One region of the Halobacillus sp. ABR2_026 genome, then DNA from elsewhere that is predicted to be linked to it. Evidence: riboswitches for the same ligand, from Rfam matches in the RefSeq annotation. Region 1 holds a riboswitch; each other region holds the start of a gene.
What was found. A riboswitch is a leader RNA that binds a small molecule or an ion and turns the genes downstream of it on or off. The one in region 1 is predicted to bind S-adenosylmethionine.

Region 1 (3,263 bases):
CCCAGATTTTCGAAGAAAAGTGGATCGCTGTCCGGGAGGATGAAGAATACCTGGAGAAAAAGAAAGCCCATCAAAAACAATTTGGATAATCGTTGACAATCTTCTCCCATGAACGTAGGATAACATTAACCCGAGTGTTAAACTCGGATTAATCGAACGAGGAGTGCTTTAGTGAAAACATACCCACTTCTTATTAACCTTCTGTTCATGACCGCCTCGTGGTTCATAGGCGTTTACTTCCTTTCTGTCCTATATACTTCTACGATTATCATCCCGATCTTCAATGACTTCATCTGGATACATGACTATAAAGGCCTGCTTGGGTTGACCGCTATTTTTACGTTCGTAACCATCCCTTTAACCGCAATTCTTTATAGAAAACGAGCACAGATCCAAAATAAACCATTAGGATACAGCATCGTCACGATCAACCACGTGATCTGGATAGGTATCCTTGCGCTGCAAATCAAAACCATCCTCTACAACTTAGGCATTTGTCATTAATTTACAGGATTCCAAGCTCGACTGTTGAACTATTTCTTCAGAGGAGGAATAGTTATGGATTTTCATACGTTTTATGAAAAGTACAAACAAAAAGCCTGTCAGCATGACTTGAATCACTTGATGACCGTGACTTCCAAGGATCTCATTGCCCGTGAGATCCGCCAGGGAGAATCTGTCGATTATTCTTACGATGCATCCATTGAAGGATGGAAGCAAGCTTTTGACCATTTTGAAGACCAGGAAATGGCCTGGATCTACACCGACCATTCGGTTACCAGAATCAGTGACAAGAGCTACCTTGCTGCTTTTTGGGTATCCGTCCGTCTGAATGGGGAACTTTTGCCGACCTCCAACCTGTTTTTCGATACCTTTGAAAAACGTGAAGGAAACTGGGAGCTCGTCCGTTCTTATATTGAGGCAGGAGTTCAAAACCCTGTGTTATAATCCTGTTTCATGAAGGGCTCCCTCTTCTACCCCGAACGTATTTGAAAAATTCTCGTTATCATATTGTCAAAACTTTCTGAGTAGTGTAGAGTAATCAGCAATTAGAAAAAAATACAACTGAATTTCTTATCAAGAGAGGCAGAGGGACTGGCCCTGCGAAGCCTCAGCAACCACTGGTTCGACCAGAAAGGTGCTAAATCCAGCAAGTTGTTTCATCAACTTGAAAGATAAGGAGAAGGACCGTGCCTACAAAAGTCTTCTTCTTAGAGAAGGCTTTTTTTTATTTCCCTGATTATTTCTATAAAGGATGTGTTGTTATGTGTCCGCACACAGAGACGAAATTCGTTCAGACTGGAAACCAACGGGATGAACCGACGGGAGCCATCAACCCGCCCGTCTATTTCTCCACTCCCTACCGGCATCCGGGACTTGGGGAATCGACCGGATTTGATTATGCGCGAACCGGTAACCCGACGCGGCAGATTCTTGAAAATTCGATCGCTGACATTGAAGGCGGAGAAGCCGGGTTCGCTTTCAGCTCCGGAATGGCAGCTGTACAAACCGCATTGTCTCTTTTCAACAGAGGCGATGAAATCATCGTTTCTGAAGATTTATACGGAGGATCCTACCGCTTATTTGAACATATGGAGGAGCGCTTTGAGATTCGTTTCCATTATTGGGACAGCAGCAACCTTGAATCGATTCCCTCCTACTTGAACGAAAACACGAAAGCGATATACGTCGAAACACCGACCAACCCACTGATGCATACGGCTGATCTCAAGGAAATCTCAGCCATCGCCAAAGCGCACGACCTCCTGCTTCTTGTAGATAATACGCTCTATACACCTGTTCTTCAGCAGCCGATTTTGGACGGAGCAGATATCGTCATCCACAGTGCTACGAAATACTTGGCGGGTCATAATGATGTATTGGCCGGTCTTCTGGTGAGCAAAGGGAGAACGATCAGTAAACAACTTGCTTTTCATCAAAACACAACCGGGGCTGTGCTCTCTCCTTTTGATTCTTGGCTGGTCATGCGCGGGATGAAGACCCTTCCGCTAAGGATGCGCCAGCACGAATCGAATGCAAAAGCTGTCGTGTCCTATTTGGAAAATCATCCGCACATCACGGACACTTTTTATCCCGGCAAAGGAGGTATGGTGTCTTTCCGATTGCAATCTGAAGCGTGGGTCGATCCTTTTCTACGGAAGTTGAATGTCATTAGCTTCGCCGAGAGCCTCGGAGGTGTGGAAAGTTTCATCACTTACCCCGCCACCCAGACCCATGCGGATATTCCTGAGGAAAACCGCACGCGTTACGGGGTTTGCAACCGTCTGCTCCGTTTCTCTGTCGGAGTCGAACATATCGATGACCTGCTTGAAGATTTGGATTTCACCCTCAACCAGTTATCAAAGGAGGAATCTGTACTATGACTGACCATTCTTTGCAGACGAGACTGCTTCACAATGATTATAAGTTCGATCCCCATTCCGGTGCTGTCAGCGTCCCTATTCAACAGGCATCCACCTTTCACCAGCAGGATTTCGACCACCCGGGCACTTACGATTACAGCCGTTCTGGTAACCCGACGCGTAAAGCTTTAGAGGACACGATTGCCGGACTTGAAAATGGAACAGACGGATTTGCTTTTGCTTCAGGAATGGCTGCCATTTCAACCGCATTCATGCTTCTTTCCAAAGGTGATCACGTCGTCATTACGCAAGATGTTTATGGGGGGACGTTCCGGATGATCAACGATGTCCTTACCCGGTTTGGCATTGACCACACGTTCGTCGATATGACAGACCTCCATGCTGTGGCGACCGCTATTCAGTCGAATACCAAACTCATTTATATAGAAACACCGTCCAATCCAACCCTGGAAATTACAGATATTCAGGCGGTCACAAAACTGGCAAAAGCAAACCAATGCTGGACCTTTGTCGACAATACGTTCATGACCCCCACTCTTCAGCGTCCCCTTGATAATGGGGCAGACCTCGTCCTTCATAGTGCAACGAAATTCATTGCCGGACACAGTGATGTCGTCGCAGGTCTGGCCGCTACGAAAGATAAGGAGATCGCCGGGCGTTTAAGCTTTTTGCAAAATTCATTCGGATCCATTCTTGGCGCACACGATTGCTGGCTCGTGCTTCGCGGCTTGAAAACCCTGCATTGCCGAATGACACAGTCTCAAGCTTCAGCTTACAAAATCGCAGAGAAATTAAAAGAACACCCGCTTGTGGAACACGTCTACTACCCTGGGTTCCGCTCTCACCCTGGAAATTCAACGCAAACCTATCAAGCAGAAG
Region 2 (3,263 bases), 1.5 Mb from region 1:
TGACCTTCGTTCCGGATAAAATCATATGATGTTCTTTTCCGTGTGGACAAGTTTTACTGGAAGCCATGGCTTCACACGCCCGGCAATAAAAACTGTGCTCGAAAAAGAGCGGGGTGATTCCAAGCTCTTCTTTTCCAAAATGGCTGAAAATCTTTTGGGCATCATAAGTCCCATAATAATCACCAACCCCCGCATGATCTCTACCAACGATGAAGTGAGAACAACCGAAGTTTTTCCGGGCAATGGCATGAAAGACCGCCTCACGCGGGCCCGCATACCGCATGGCAGCATTAAATACAGCTAGAGTCACCCGGTTTTCCGGATAATAATTTTCCAAAAGGACTTGATAACTCTTCATCCGAACATCACTCGGAATATCATCACTCTTCGTTTCTCCGACAAGCGGATTCAAAAACAAACCGTCTACCGTCTCCAAAGCCGCTTTTTGAATATATTCATGAGCCCGGTGGACCGGATTGCGTGTTTGAAAACCAACAACCTTCTGCCAGCCAAGTTGTTGAAACAGCTCTCTAGACTCGGCTGGATCTAAGTAAAACTGTCGTCCATGTTCATATGGGGGCTTTTGGTATACTTCAATCTCACCTGCCACGTACCAGGACGGTCGGTCCAATAATTTTTTGACCCCAGGATGAGCTTCCTCTGTTGTTAAGTATACGGCTTCAGCCTCCTGGATTTTATGAGGTTTATAAACTTCTGATATTGCAATGGTTCCGTATACAGTTTGGTTATACACGAGCTGCGCTGAATCCCCGAGCGTTGCAGCCTGCTCTTCCGGAACAGGGAGAGTAATTGGAATGCTCCAAGGAGTCCCATCATTCAGCCTCATCCGCTCGAGGACCGCTTCATAATCCTCTTTGTTCATAAATCCCTTCAAAGGACTGTAGGCACCATTCGCAATCAATCCTATGTCACTTAATGCCATGGCATCCAGTTCAATCTTATCCTGTGGAAGTTCATCTGGTTTTCTGCTCCACCTGTTTACAAGCTCTCCTCCATGCGGAGATATAATAGACATGCATAATTCCTCCTCTACGATTGATCTTTATGCTCAGGAGCTGTGGTATGTAAGCCACACTCCGTCTTGTTAAACCCTTGCCACCTTCCTGATCTTCCATCACCTGCTGCCTTGGAGGTACACGGAATACAGCCGACACTTGGATAATTCCGATCATGCAATTCATTGTAATCCAAGCTATTTACTCGGATATAATGCCATATGTCTTCCCATGTCCAATGAATTAAGGGACATACTTTAATGTTTTTAAAACGTTCATCTTTGTTGACGAAATTCGTACGGCTCCTGCTTGGGGACTGCTCTCGTCTTAACCCGGACAACCAAGCCTCTTTTCCATCTAATGCTTCTTCCAATGGTTTGATTTTTCTGATATAGCAGCATTGGTCAGGATTTCGATTCCACAAAGCAGGTCCGTACTGTTCGGACTGCTCTTCTACATCGAGTTCTGGAGTTTTGGCCCTAATCTTCATCTCTGGGTACCTCTCCCTCACCTTGCCAAGCAGTTCATATGTTTCTTGGAAATGAAGACCCGTATCCAGAAAGACGATTTCAGCATCCCCTTTAACTTTGGAAATTAAATCAAGGAGAACAACTCCTTCTGCACCCAGACTGCATGCATAGACAATATTTTCAAATTGGTCATAAGCCCATTGAATAACCTCCAAAGCTCCTTTCTGCTCATCACGAGGCTGTATGTCTGAAAAAAAAGGATCGCCTGAGAAATGTTCATACGTCACGTTATAATCTTTCATCTTTTCCTCCTTTCCAACCAAAACAAAAAATGCCTGTTCTTCTCGACAAGAAGAAAGGCATCCATAATGAAATAAGCACCACTCTTCTTATCTTTTCAAGTGTTCATACACCCGCTGGAGTTGGCACAGCGTCTGAACAAATGTCCAGACCCGTTGCCGAGGCTTCAAAGGGCCAGTCCCTCCACCTCTCTAGATAAGAGAAAATTATGAAGTTTTTTGAAAAACAAGTTGATACAAATCTTATGCTCCTTTTCATTCTATGTCAATGCCTTTTTAAAAAATTATTATTTTTCAGTTTATTTATTCAAGATCTATTGACAAACAAAAATACGTCCGTTACTTTTGTAAGTATTCTGAAAACGATAAACGATATCCTTATGAAGAGTCGGGGGAGGAATTTGGTCTCATGATCCCGCAGCAACCTGGTAAAGGTGCTCAATCCAACAGGCATGGGCCTGAAAGATAAGGAGAGGACAAAACCTCTTCTTTGGGAAGGGGTTTTCTTTTTTTGCCTAAAACCAAGTAATCAGATAAGCATAAGTACCTATAGTTAGTGAAACAAGTTTTGTGTAAAAATAAAGGAGTGACTCGCTTGCAAAAATTAACCGCGTTCTCATTGATTGGATTCTTTGCTCAATTGATGGATGGGGCATTGGGGATGGGCTTCGGCCTCAGCTCATCGACTATTCTACTTTCATACGGGCTGGCTCCTGCCGTCGCATCAGCATCGATCCATATGTCACAAATTGCCACAACGGCCGCCTCAGGGTTTTCGCATTATAAATTCGGTAATATCGACAGGTCCCTTGTGCTCACAATCGCTGTTCCAGGTGCAGTAAGTGCCTTTCTCGGTGCGGCGGCGTTAACGTATATTTCAGGTGAGCATGTGCGTCCGTACTTATCATTCTTGCTTCTCGCTTTAGGAATTTATATCGTCATCCGTTTTCTTTTCCTTAGTCATAAAGAACCAAAGAAACCCTCCCAAACACCCTTAAATAAACGCTTCCTCTTTCCGCTCGGTTTCGTCGGTGGTTTCCTCGATAGTGTAGGCGGAGGAGGATGGGGACCTGTCAATACTCCAGTTCTTCTGACTCGTTCAGGGATTGTCCCGAGAAAAGTCATAGGTACGGTAGATACGAGTGAATTTCTGGTAACGATATCAGCTACAGCTGGTTTTTTAATCTTCTTGGGTGGTAAACATTTCAGTTGGATGCTTGTCCTTGCCTTCATCGTTGGTGGAGTAATCGCAGCCCCTTTAGCTGCCTGGCTCGTAAAAAATCTTCCCTCCACGATACTCGGGGTAATGGCTGGAGGCTTCATCATCTTAACGAATTTGAGAACGTTGCTCACTCCAATCCAAATGAGCAACGTTACGATGTCCATCATCTACATATCCCTTGTCTGCGGCTACCTGTACCTTGTGATCTATTCCATTAGAAACCATCTTAAAGTTAAGATGATCCAGGAACAAGCAT
Region 3 (3,263 bases), 2.7 Mb from region 1:
GTTACGTTGAAAAAGGTCAGTATTATAAAGAGATGCAGGAGAATTCATAGATATCCACTCTGTGTCTATTCATAAAAAAAACCGTTCCTACCGATTGGTTGGAACGGTTTTTTTTATTTACAACGAGCTTTCAACTCATCGGCTTTGTCTGTCAGTTCCCAAGGGAATTCTACGTCTGTCCGTCCAAAGTGCCCGTAAGCAGCTGTTTGACGGTAAATCGGACGGCGCAGGTCCAGCATTTTAATGATTCCTGCAGGACGCAGGTCAAACAATTCACGGACAGCTTCTACTAATTTCTCTTCTGAAACCGTACCTGTTCCATTCGTATTGATAGCAATGGAAACAGGTTGAGCCACACCGATAGCATAAGCAAGCTGAACTTCTACAGAATCCGCCAGCCCTGCAGCTACGATATTTTTAGCGACGTAACGTGCTGCATAAGCAGCCGAGCGATCCACTTTCGTAGCATCCTTACCGCTGAATGCGCCGCCTCCGTGACGAGCATATCCACCGTAGGTATCGACTATGATTTTTCTACCAGTAAGACCCGCATCCCCTTGTGGACCGCCAATAACAAATCGCCCTGTAGGATTGATAAAGTATTTCGTCTTTTCATCGATATAACCTTCGGGAACGATCGGTTGGATCACATGCTTTTTCAAGTCTTCCTGAATCTGTTGAAGTGTGACTTCTTCAGCATGTTGAGTGGATATAACGATAGTATCTACACGGACAGGCTTGTCGTTTTCATCATATTCCACTGTCACCTGAGTCTTTCCATCCGGCCGAAGATAATCCAAGGTGCCGTCGTTTCTGACATCTGATAAACGTTTTGATAACTTATGAGCTAAGGAGATTGGCAGAGGCATCAACTCTTTGGTTTCATTGTTGGCGAATCCGAACATCAACCCCTGATCTCCAGCTCCAATCGCTTCTATTTCATCATCACTCATTTTCCCTTCGCGGGATTCAAGAGCAACATCCACGCCGCCTGCTATATCCGGCGATTGTTCATCAATAGCCGTTAATACAGCACAAGTGTCGGCGTCAAATCCAAATTTCGCCCGGGTATATCCAATATCTTTAATTGTTTGGCGAACGATGGCAGGAATATCTACATAAGTATTTGTACTAATCTCACCGGAAACGAGTACAAGTCCCGTTGTCACTGTTGTCTCACATGCAACCCTCGCATTGGGGTCGTTTTTTAATATTTCATCTAATATCGCATCAGAAATCTGGTCGCAAATTTTATCCGGGTGCCCTTCTGTAACTGATTCTGATGTGAATAACCGGCGGTTTGCAGGCATCTCTTAAAAACTCCTCCTTCTGTAAGTACAAAGTATTAGACGGAACTCTTTACCAGTATGTGCAGAAACTTTTATAAGTTTCATATATGTGCATGCTGCCTCTTTTACAAACAATGGAGCATTATCATAGGAATACATGTACAGGTTTTCCTGTAAACATTTCTTCATTAAAGGCTGATCTGATTTCACATTTAAAGAAAAGCCTATAAAAAAGAAAAAACCTTTCCTTATCGAGGAAAGGGGCTGCTTCCTTTCGCTCTTATCGTCCAAGGAGCATGTACTCCTTGCTTCAGGTTAGCACCGTGTCATGTTTATGACGGTTGCCGGGTTTCAAAGGGCCTGTCCCTCCACCAACTCTGGATAAGAGAGTATCCGTTCCTCGTTATCGTAACGAAATCCTAAATTAATGTCAATTGAATTCCATCCGGTGGATACAAGGCCGGTAAACGTTTTAAGTAAATGCACATATATTATTAGAACACTTTTCTTTAACGGGCCACCGGCAATCTTCCTTGTATAAGTGTTCCAATGACCACTCACTCCAGAAGCCCCGCTGAATGTTAACCAACACGATTCGTAAAACTCACCCTTATAAATAAGTACGAATGATTCTTTGACAGAACTAGCACATTTTTTCTCTTGTGGTCCTAAAATTCCCCTAGGTTGTTGAATGAACCAGCTATTTTATGGTTTAATTTTTCTGAATAAACAAAATGTAAGCTTTTTCACATATAGTATGGACTAATATATTTAATGTGTTATACTAATCTCACATTAGGTTGATCATAATTAATTGCAAAGGCGGGTCGACGCATATGAGTACCATTAATCAAATGTCTGAACTGAATCTTTTACTTGCCCAAGAACATGTGAACCATCAGTTATCAGTGCCACACTTGGTGGAAAGAATCTTATCTCGTAACGAAGGCACTCTTACTGAAAAAGGGGCCATCCAAGCAACAACAGGTACTTATACAGGCAGATCTCCAAAAGATAAATTCATCGTCAAAGATGATGTGACTAAAGACAAAGTTCAATGGGGCGCTGTAAATCAGCCTATTGACGATCAAACATTCGTAAAACTTTATCATAAAGTACTAGATTATTTGAAAGATCGGGAAGAACTCTTCGTTTTTAAAGGATTTGCAGGCGCTGATGAACGATACCGCCTTCCTTTACAAGTACTTACAGAATTCGCATGGCACAATTTGTTCGCTCAGCAAATGTTCATTAAGCCCGATGAAGAAGAGCTGGAAGATCATGAAGCAGAGTTCACCGTCGTATCAGCTCCTACTTTCAAAGCTGACCCACAGGTCGATGGAACAAACTCAGAAGCGTTTATCATGATCTCATTCAAGCACCGAATCGTTCTAATCGGCGGAACAGAATATGCCGGCGAAATTAAGAAATCCATCTTCTCTGTCATGAACTATATTCTCCCAGAGAAGAACGTTTTACCAATGCATTGCTCAGCGAACGTAGGTAAAGAAGGAGATGTCGCTCTATTTTTCGGTCTGTCAGGAACCGGGAAGACAACTTTATCGGCGGATCAACAGCGCCGGTTGATTGGTGACGATGAGCATGCCTGGTCCAACTATGGCGTCTTCAACATAGAAGGCGGCTGTTATGCCAAGTGCATCAACCTTTCTCAAGAAAAAGAACCGCAAATTTTTGATGCCATTCATTTCGGTTCAGTATTGGAGAACGTTGTGCTCGATCCACAGTCTCACCGGCCTGATTATCATGATACGAGTCTTACGGAAAACACACGCGCCGCCTATCCTTTGGAGCACATCAGCAACACCGTGCAGCCAAGTATCGCAGGTCATCCGAACGCGATTATTTTTTTAACGGCTGATGCTACAGGTGTTCTTCCACCAATCAGTAAATTGACAAAAGAGCAGGCCATGTATCACTTCCTGAGTGGATACACAAGTAAATTAGCAGGAACTG

Region 2: it holds a riboswitch for S-adenosylmethionine, as region 1 does, so the genes downstream of both, ACXADE_RS09020 (phosphoadenylyl-sulfate reductase) here and ACXADE_RS01120 (methionine biosynthesis PLP-dependent protein) in region 1, are expected to answer to the same signal.
Region 3: it holds a riboswitch for S-adenosylmethionine, as region 1 does, so the genes downstream of both, metK (methionine adenosyltransferase) here and ACXADE_RS01120 (methionine biosynthesis PLP-dependent protein) in region 1, are expected to answer to the same signal.

What each region holds. Positions count from the first base shown of each region.
Region 1 is NZ_JBSWTM010000001.1:195,269-198,531, reverse strand. It holds gene ACXADE_RS01135 (DUF4385 domain-containing protein) at 1-89, shown strand, start outside; gene ACXADE_RS01130 (hypothetical protein) at 172-504, shown strand; gene ACXADE_RS01125 (hypothetical protein) at 559-948, shown strand; SAM riboswitch class I at 1,072-1,182, shown strand; gene ACXADE_RS01120 (methionine biosynthesis PLP-dependent protein) at 1,266-2,384, shown strand; gene metC (cystathionine beta-lyase) at 2,381-3,263, shown strand, end outside.
Region 2 is NZ_JBSWTM010000001.1:1,739,621-1,742,883, reverse strand. It holds gene sat (sulfate adenylyltransferase) at 1-1,036, opposite strand, end outside; gene ACXADE_RS09020 (phosphoadenylyl-sulfate reductase) at 1,051-1,788, opposite strand; SAM riboswitch class I at 1,873-1,988, opposite strand; SAM riboswitch class I at 2,161-2,257, shown strand; gene ACXADE_RS09015 (sulfite exporter TauE/SafE family protein) at 2,381-3,263, shown strand, end outside.
Region 3 is NZ_JBSWTM010000001.1:2,861,884-2,865,146, forward strand. It holds gene ACXADE_RS14825 (gamma carbonic anhydrase) at 1-50, shown strand, start outside; gene metK (methionine adenosyltransferase) at 114-1,310, opposite strand; SAM riboswitch class I at 1,567-1,677, opposite strand; gene pckA (phosphoenolpyruvate carboxykinase (ATP)) at 2,126-3,263, shown strand, end outside.